Regions from separate parts of the Metabacillus sp. YM-086 genome, predicted to be linked through region 2. Evidence: riboswitches for the same ligand, from Rfam matches in the RefSeq annotation. Region 2 holds a riboswitch; the other holds the start of a gene.
What was found. A riboswitch is a leader RNA that binds a small molecule or an ion and turns the genes downstream of it on or off. The one in region 2 is predicted to bind FMN.

Region 1: it holds a riboswitch for FMN, as region 2 does, so the genes downstream of both, ACEWK1_RS26525 (ECF transporter S component) here and ribE (riboflavin synthase) in region 2, are expected to answer to the same signal.

Annotation. Positions count from the first base shown of each region.
Region 1 is NZ_JBLUOI010000128.1:470-5,220, reverse strand. Features, by position in the region: gene ACEWK1_RS26540 (RecQ family ATP-dependent DNA helicase) at 1-727, opposite strand, end outside; gene ACEWK1_RS26535 (helix-turn-helix domain-containing protein) at 733-1,806, opposite strand; gene ACEWK1_RS26530 (ferredoxin) at 2,084-2,332, shown strand; gene ACEWK1_RS26525 (ECF transporter S component) at 2,371-2,958, opposite strand; FMN riboswitch at 3,143-3,278, opposite strand; partial or broken gene ACEWK1_RS26520 (peptidoglycan DD-metalloendopeptidase family protein) at 3,615-4,340, opposite strand; partial or broken gene ACEWK1_RS26515 (hypothetical protein) at 4,560-4,751, opposite strand, start outside.
Region 2 is NZ_JBLUOI010000054.1:14,529-19,279, reverse strand. Features, by position in the region: gene ACEWK1_RS19605 (DUF309 domain-containing protein) at 1-282, shown strand, start outside; gene ACEWK1_RS19600 (GNAT family N-acetyltransferase) at 318-668, opposite strand; gene ribE (6,7-dimethyl-8-ribityllumazine synthase) at 816-1,280, opposite strand; gene ACEWK1_RS19590 (bifunctional 3,4-dihydroxy-2-butanone-4-phosphate synthase/GTP cyclohydrolase II) at 1,317-2,510, opposite strand; gene ribE (riboflavin synthase) at 2,540-3,187, opposite strand; FMN riboswitch at 3,388-3,534, opposite strand; gene ACEWK1_RS19580 (peptidylprolyl isomerase) at 3,663-4,097, opposite strand; gene ACEWK1_RS19575 (DUF1002 domain-containing protein) at 4,299-4,751, shown strand, end outside.

The DNA.
Region 1 (4,751 bases), on a different contig from region 2:
GTAGTTGTGCTACCCTTTCTGTCCATAATCTACTAGAGCAATAAATAATTCCCGGGCCCTTTAAAGTGCGGACCAATTGGTGCACTCGATCAATTTTTTCTTCTAATGAATAACATCTTTCCACTGATATTCCAATGTTTGGTCGATTTATCGAAAAAATAAATTCTTTGAAATTCGCATCAAATCGAAGGATATGATGGATATCTTCTAGGACCTCTTTTGTCGCAGTAGCTGTTAACGCTAAACAAGGAGGATTTAAAAGTGCTTCTTTTATTTCACCGAGCTTAGAATAATCTGGTCTAAAGTCATGTCCCCATTGAGAAATACAATGAGCTTCATCAACAACAAATAGTGATATTCCAGCATTTTTCAAGGCATTCAATACATAATCATATTGAAGAATCTCTGGAGAAACATAGATATAGCGATACTTTCCTAATTCTTGTAGAATTTGTCTTCTTCTTAGAAGGGAAATTGTACTATTAAGGGCAACAACTCTTTTCTCCCCTCTTTTCTTAATTTGTTCCACCTGGTCTTCCATTAAAGAAAGTAGTGGAGAGACAATCAATATCGGCCCTTTTAAGAAATAACCTGGAAGTTGATAACACAACGACTTCCCGCCACCCGTCGGGAGCATAGCGACTACATCATTTTCTTTAAGAACTGCTTCAATAATTTCTCGCTGACCTTCACGAAAGTGTTGTAATTGAAAGTGGGACTGTAACACTTGTTCTAGCTTTTGGATGTTTCTCCCCTCCCGATGAGCGCATAAGTAAGTCTAATTTGAAAATAACTGTATTCGTTATTTAAAAATTCTCTCACTTTTTTTAACTGATGTGTGTTCAGCCTTGTGATTGCTCCCATAATTTTATTGTAATCTTCCTCATTCAAAAATGGTGTTGGGATATATTGTTGATCATGTAATGTAATTTCGACAATATGGTCTTCAATTGTACTTTGCTTGAGTCTTCTAACTGTAGCAATTTCAGCAGGGTCCAATCCTTGCAGTAAATATGACCTGGTAATTTTCGTTGAAGAGGTAAACCCTTCAATATGCCATTTATCTTCTAACATTTCGTTTAATAACAAATATTGATTTTTATTGGTTTGAAGAGACTGAATGATGGAATGAACAACATTCCAAAACAATAAGTACATATAAGTTGAATCCTCTTCATGCTTATATGCTATTTGCTCAAAAGTTAATCCAATTTTTTGACTCGATGTTAATCTTTGAACAAAAATAGTGGCATCCTTACTTGTTTGGGTATTCAATATATCCTTAAGTTCACTGTATAAGCGATCGGTTAACTCATTATTAGAACGGTCTCGCTGTTTTAGAAAAGTTTTCACCCACTGTAAATCTTCTTGATTTTTCGTTACAGGCAAGTAGTCTTTTTTTTCATAAGCATAGTTCGATAATACTTGAACGAGAAGAGAAAGCCTCCTCCACAAAACTCTTCCAATGTCTCCATAATTCCAACCATTTAATTGCGCAGGAATCGGATTATTCCCTAGGCTTTCTTTTAAAAATTCATTTCCTTTATTTGTTAGTCGAGATTTATTATCGGGTAGTTGCTCAATCAATCCTTGTTTTAGAAGAGCATTCCATGTTTCATCGGTTTGTATTCTTGATAATTTCGGAAATAAGCTAAAAAGGAACGTGACATTAAAAAGTTTGCCATCTTGAATTGTTTGTGAAGATTTTTTCCCATTAAGTAAATGATAAATAGCGGAGACAGTTCTTTCTCCATTAAATTGCTTTAAGCAAAAGAGCATGACAGTATGGAAATAATCTAGCTTCATTATACCACCCTACAATGTTTGACAATATTCGATTACCTTTTCTATTTTAACAAATTTATGGACTTTCGTTTAGAAATTAATCAATTTATTGATTAATAAGTAGGAAACTTAGCTATGAGAACGATTATCAAAAGAGTTTTCTATTGAAATGTCAAAAAAACCGTTTTACAATACAAGATAGGCGTAACAGAGAAAATGAAGTTTTTCGATTAAGAATCACTCATTTTATCAGTTCTACCATATAATGTGGTATGATTTTTATCAGGAGGTTTGTTTAATGGCAAAATATACAATAGTTGACAAAGATACATGCATTGCATGTGGTGCTTGTGGAGCGGCTGCACCAGACATTTATGATTATGATGATGAAGGTATCGCATTTGTTACATTAGATGATAACCAAGGGGTTGTTGAAGTACCTGAAGCCCTTGAAGAAGATATGATGGATGCTTTCGAAGGTTGTCCAACAGATTCAATCAAGATTGCTGATGAAAAATTTGATGGCGATGCTCTAAAGTTTGAATAAAACGAAAAACCCCTCTTAGATTATAGAGGGGTTTTTTCTTATAAAGACCTTGTATGGAATTGCAATTGATTAGTTAACCAAAATTTCAGCCTCGAAATAATAAGTAGGAATATTAAGGTCATTAGTATTCCTTTTATAAAATTAAACGGCATAATTGAAGCAACAACCAATTGCTTAGTTGCCTCAGCAGTCATAGCCGGTGAATTCAAAAACAGTGTGTATGCAGGCATAATAATATAATAATTTAAGACGCTCATAACAGTTGTCATAAGTAACGTTCCAATCACTAGCCCTATCAAAAGACCTTTTAATGATTTATAACGTCTAAACATGTACGATGAGGGTAAAATAAATATAGCCCCAGCTATAAAATTAGCTACCTGACCTACTGGCACACCAGTTGCACTCCCTTGGATTAGGTAATGTAAGACGTTTTTTATTGCTTCCACCATTATGCCTGCTGCTGGTCCAAATACAATTGCTGCAATTAATGCGGGAGCATCACTAAAATCGATTTGCAAAAAGACAGGAAAACCGGGAAAAGGAAAATCAAGCATCATTAGCACATACGCTATACTGCTCAACATCCCAACTGTTACATGCTTTCTTACCTTACTTTGATTCATTTTTCTTCTCTCCCTTTGCTGATCGCACCCGAAAAAGAAGAAGCTCTTAGACGCTTTAATAAGTCATTTTTAATAACTTATCAAAAAACCCTGATTAACATGATCGATTTGAATCATGATTAATCAGGGCGTTTAATGCAAGTCTAAATAAACGTTTAAAAAACAAATTTTTAAACGTTTGAACCTCCATCTTCTCACATCCAGACTATACTGTCGGTTCTGGAGTTGCACCAGATCCTGCCATTATTACGGCTCGCGGACTTAGAAATAAAAATTTCATCACCGCCGGTCGGGAATCGCACCCTGCCCCGAAGATTGATCATATTATTTTTTACAATTTTATTATAATATGATGAGATCTTCTTGTATAGAAAGATGATCCAATGGAAGTTAATCATTGAAGAAATAGACGTTATAAATATATTCTAAAATAATTCTTACCATTTATTTGAGTAAATTCACTTTTGTGAAGTTACGGATATATTGGCTTATCATTTTTTACTTAAAATTAGGACTTGTTCCGGATATATAAGTGTATTACTCATATCATTAGCACTTTTTATTTTTTCAGGACTGATGTTAAATTCCTTTGCGATGGATTGGATGGTATCACCAGGTTGTACAACATACATATCTTCATTATTCAAATATAACGTTAACTCTTGATTTAGATAAATTGTTTCACCGTTAAGATCATTCCATTCCTTAAGGGACTTTATTGATACATCATACTCACTTGATAGTCCCCAAAGAGTATCACCTTTTGTTACCGTAATTACCTTCTTCTGTGCTTCTTGTTCATTCATTTTGTTTTTCTTAGATTCGTCTTGTATTTGATTTTTATCTTTATTTTTGTTTTCCTGCTTTTCTTGATTAGCATGCGCAGTATGAGATTCAAATACAAATAACGGATCTAATGCGTGTTCTTTTTCATACGTCCATTCACCTTGATGTAATTCGAAATGCAAATGTGTACCTGTAGAAATTCCTGTGTTCCCAATAATTCCTACTACTTGTCCCTTTTTAACGTTTTCACCTTCATTAACATTACGTTTACTTAAATGCGCGTAAACTGTTTCATAGCCTTCTGGATGTTCAATAAATACAACGTTTCCATATGAGTCGGAATAATAAGATTTTGTTACCTTTCCGTCTGAAACAGATACAATCTCCTCCCCCTCTGGAGCAGCAATATCTATTCCTTTATGTTTTCCATGTCGTGTTCCGAATGTATCTGTTATTGTCCCATTAACAGGTTGTACCCATTGATCTTCTAGCTCTTTTATGTATGATTCTGCTTGCACATGATTTTTTTCTATTACTAACATCCCAATTGCAATACTTAATGTTAATAAAACGAAACTCATTCTTCTAACTAGCATTTTTCTCCTCCTGTTTCATTTTTTAGCTATTTAGTTTTTATTGAATAGCCATATCTTTATAATGTTCCGGAGATTTGCCTTTTACATTTACCATGCTTATAAAAATGTACTCAACGGTCAATGTATGAAGGTCTGTCTTAAAAAAGAACATGTGTAGTATGTAACATTATTTTCCTAACTATACATAAAAAGAGACTCAAAATTTTGAGCCTCTTTTCCTTATTTAATCGGATTTGGTGAGTATGGTACTTCAATCGGCTTGGTAACATTCATAACACCAATTCTTTCTTCACTTATTCCATTAAACTTAACTGTTTTATATCCAAAGTCTTTTGCGGTTAACAAGAGTGATTCTAACATCATAATACTTTGTTCGTTGTTTTTAATATCTTTGTTTTCATTAAATTCAAT
Region 2 (4,751 bases):
AAATTAGGCTTACATAGTGAAGAGTTAATTAAGATCCTAAAGAAACGTAAACATGAAATTCTTGATCATAAACCCTATTATAGTTTTAACCTACCTATAAGAGACAATAAATTAATGAGTCTTTGCCTAAAGCGTTGTGCCGAGAAAAACCTTAGTTGGGGTGTGGAAAGCGACTTACATGATGAGTTTTTGTTACATAAACATACAAAACGTAATCGCACTGATGTTATTAAAGAAAGATTACATCAACTAAAGATTCGTAAAAATAATAGATCAAAATGAAGAAGCCGGAAATCTCCATGATTTCCGGCTTCTTTTTAACAATCCTTACACTTTTCAAAAAAAGCTTCAGTTTCGTCATTTGGAACAACTGATTTGTTTTTATAGAGGTCGATAAGTGCACTTACCATCTTTTTGCCGATACCTTGTTGTCGGTGAGAAGGATTAACTGTTATGTGTTGTACTTCCACCGTATCTTCATCTTTAAATATAACACCAATAGCACCTATAATGTCTTCATCTTGCTTCCAGAGAAACAACTGCCATTCATCTACTGTTTCATACTGTTTTATTGTTTGCTGTAATTGCTTTAAGTCTTTTTCTGCAGGCATAAAAGACAGTAAGCCCATTGCAATCTTTTCAAAACTTTTTTTAAAGCGAATTAACATAGATACCCCTCATTAACGAATTAGCTTCCTTCAAGAAAGCAAAAGTATTAAACCGATAAAAACAATACATATTTTTCCAATATTTTAAAATTACTTCTCAAAACATTATATACAGTTTTTTATCGATTTTAAACACTTTTACCAAAATTAATCAAGGGACTTTAGCAAATTACCCATTTCAATCGCTGTAACTGCTGCCTCATAACCTTTATTTCCGGCTTTTGTTCCTGCTCTTTCAATAGCTTGTTCAATCGTCTCTGTTGTTAATACTCCAAAGACAACCGGAACACCTGTAGATAAGGATGCTTGTGAAACACCTTTTGCAGCCTCATTACAAACATAATCATAATGTGTTGTAGCTCCTCTAATGACTGTTCCTAATGTAATAACACCATCGTACTTACCGGATTCAGCTAATTTTTTTGCTACTAGAGGAAGTTCAAACGCACCGGGTACCCATGCAACAGTTATATCACTTTCCTCTACACCATGTCTTTTTAAACCATCTTCAGCTCCACCTAAAAGCTTCGATGTAATAAATTCATTAAATCTTGCTACAACGATTGCTACCTTTAATCCGCTACCAATTAAATGACCCTCAAATGTATTCATATTTAATTCCTCCAATGTAATGTTATATAACCTTCGTTAAAAATGTAGGAAATGTCCTAGTTTTTCAAATTTTGTTCGCAAATACTGTTCATTTTCTTCTCTTGATGGCATTTGAATAGGTACTCTATCTTCGATAGTAAGTCCATATCCTTCTAATCCAGCAATTTTACGAGGATTATTTGTTAAAAGCTTCATTTTTTCGATACCAAGATCTTTTAAAATTTGTGCTCCAATCCCGTAATCTCTTAAATCTGGTGCAAAACCTAATTTTTCATTAGCCGCAACTGTATCATAGCCTTGTTCTTGAAGCTTGTAGGCTCTCATTTTATTAATTAATCCGATTCCTCTACCTTCCTGACGCATATACAAAAGAACCCCTTTTCCCTCTTTTTCAATTTGGGAAAGAGCTGCATGTAATTGTGGCCCACAATCACATCGGTAAGAACCGAATACGTCTCCTGTTAAGCATTCAGAGTGAACTCTTACTAGAGTAGCTTCCTCAGGGTTAATATCACCTTTTACAAAGGCCACATGTTCCTTCTCATCTAAAGAATTTGAATACCCAATCGCACGAAATGTTCCAAACTCAGTAGGTAATTCAATTTCAACCTCTCGATTAACAAGTTTTTCTCTTCGGTTTCGATATTGAATTAAATCCTTGATTGTGATAATTTTCAAATCAAACTCTTTAGCAATTGTTAGTAAATCAGGCACTCGAGCCATTGTACCATCTTCTTTAATAATTTCACATATAACTCCGCCTGGCTTTGCACCACAAAGTCGAGACAAGTCTACGGCAGCCTCTGTATGTCCCGCACGACGTAATACACCACCCTCTTTAGCTACTAATGGAAAGGTATGGCCTGGTCGTTTAAAATCAGACGGCTTTGAATCATCCTCTAATAACGCTATAACTGTATCTGCACGCTCAAATGCACTAATTCCTGTTGTATTTGTTTTATGATCAACACTAACTGTAAAGGCTGTTCCATGAGGGTCTGTGTTATGAGTAACCATAGGAGTAAGGCCTAGTTTTGTTGCTTGCTTTTCAGTAATTGGTACACATACAAGGCCCCGACCATGTTTAATCATAAAATTAATTGCTTCAGGAGTTACCCGATCAGCTAAAGAAACAAAGTCCCCTTCATTTTCTCGATCCTCATCATCTACAACAATAACGACTTTCCCTTCCCTAAGGTCTGTTATCGCTTCTTCGATAGTATGAAACATGATCATACCCCCTCTATCTAATTATCCCACTATGCAAATCCATTTTCTTTTAAAAATGATTGGCTTATTGAAGAATTTGTTTGCGTTGTTTGCTGAGTAACGAATTTCTTTATATATTTCCCAATCATATCACATTCAATGTTCACAATATCTCCTACACCTTTAGAGCCGAGAATCGTTTCTTGTAAAGTGTGCGGAATAATTGAAATAACGACCTTGTCTTTTTCTAATCCAAAGATTGTTAAGCTAATTCCATCAATTGTAATTGATCCCTTATGTATCAATGTATCTGTAAGTTCCTCCGGTAATTGAAGTTCATAATAAACAGCATTGGATACTTGTTGTTTTTTCACAATTTTCGCTATTCCATCAACATGTCCGGAAACAAAATGACCTCCAAAACGTCCATTTGCAGCCATCGCTCTTTCTAAGTTAACTGCTGAACCTTGTTTTAATTGTGCTAAAGAAGTACTTCTAACGGTTTCAGGCATAACGTCAACAGAAAAAGCTTGATCTGTATACTCTGTTACTGTTAAACACACACCATTAACAGCAATACTATCTCCTAATGCTACATCGTGTAAAATGGTCTTTGCTCCTATTGAAAAGACAATCGCATCTTTTGAACTCTTCACGCTATTAATTGTTCCAATTTCCTCAATGATTCCAGTAAACATAAAGTGTCTATTCCTCCTTTCATGAAAGTGGATCATCATATATTCGGTTACATTGCCTTACTCAATGAGTAAGGCACAAAAAAACCCAAAGTCTATAGACTTCGGGCTTTATTATTTGAAAAATTGATATTTGAATATGTCAAATAAGAGTATTAAGTTCCTTTTTTAAAACAGAATTTAATACACCGCAAAAAATTCGCGCAATTCTTCTCCCATCCAGACTTTAACTGTCGGCCCTAGAGTTTCACTAGATCCACCGTTAACAATTGTTAACGGGTCACGGACTTAGAAGATATTATACCTTCATCACCGCCGGTAGGGAATTCCACCCTGCCCCGAAGAATGTAAAACGAAATATGAAGTTATAAATTTATTTTATCCGTATAATGTGAATGTTGCAATCTTTATGTTTGATTTAAGTTGATTATGTCGATAAAAAAAGACTGTGCTCACTTAAACACAGTCTTTTAAGGCCTTATTCTTCGTACACTTTTACTTCTTTCATAACATCATTTGGTTTAATTTTGTATACTGCTTCTAAATTGTCAGTAACTTTACCAAACACTGTATGAACACCATTTAAATGTGGTTGTGGCTCATGAACGATGAAGAATTGGCTGCCGCCCGTATCTTTTCCTGCATGTGCCATTGATAATGATCCTGCTTCATGCTTATGAGGATTCCCTTGTGTTTCACATTTAATTGTGTAACCAGGTCCACCAGTACCCGTTCCATTTGGACATCCACCTTGTGCTACGAAACCTGGAATAACACGGTGAAATGTTAATCCGTTATAAAATCCTTCGTTCGCTAATTTTTCAAAATTAGCAACTGTTCCTGGCGCTTCATTTGGATATAATTCTAATCCTAGTACATCGCCATTTTCCATTGTAATTTGTGCTTTTTTCATATGTATGAAACCTCCATTAAGTATAATCCGTCTAATAGACATGAACACCTACCTATTCTACTATAATCAAAGGAGGAACGCCAAATAGATCACTTAAATTCTTATAAAAACTTCACCTTTAACGTATTGACAAATATAAAAAAGATCTATAATAGATGAAGTAGAGTTGTTTTGTTCTAAATTTGTAAGGAGGCATTAACTTTGAAAAAATATGTTTTAAGTTTCGTTGCTTTTCTAATGATTGCTTTTCCATCACTAAGTTACGCAGATGCTGTAGTTGGTGATATGATTATTACTCTTGGAGAGAATTTAACTGAACAGCAAAAACAAACGATTTTGAATGAAATGAATGCAACTGAAGAGGATCAAGTTATTACTGTTTCAAATGAGGAAGAACACAAATATTTAGGTGATTATATTCCAAAAGCAACTATTGGAACAAAGGCGATCTCTTCTACCAGTATCGTGATTGAAGAAGCAGGCTCCGGTCTTGAGGTAAAGACGAAAAACATTAACTGGGTTACTGACGAAATGTATTTAAATGCATTAATGACAGCAGGAGTAAAAGATGCTTCTATCTATGTAACGGCTCCCTTTGAAGTATCTGGTACTGCAGCTTTAACTGGTTTAATTAAGGCTTACGAAATCTCATCA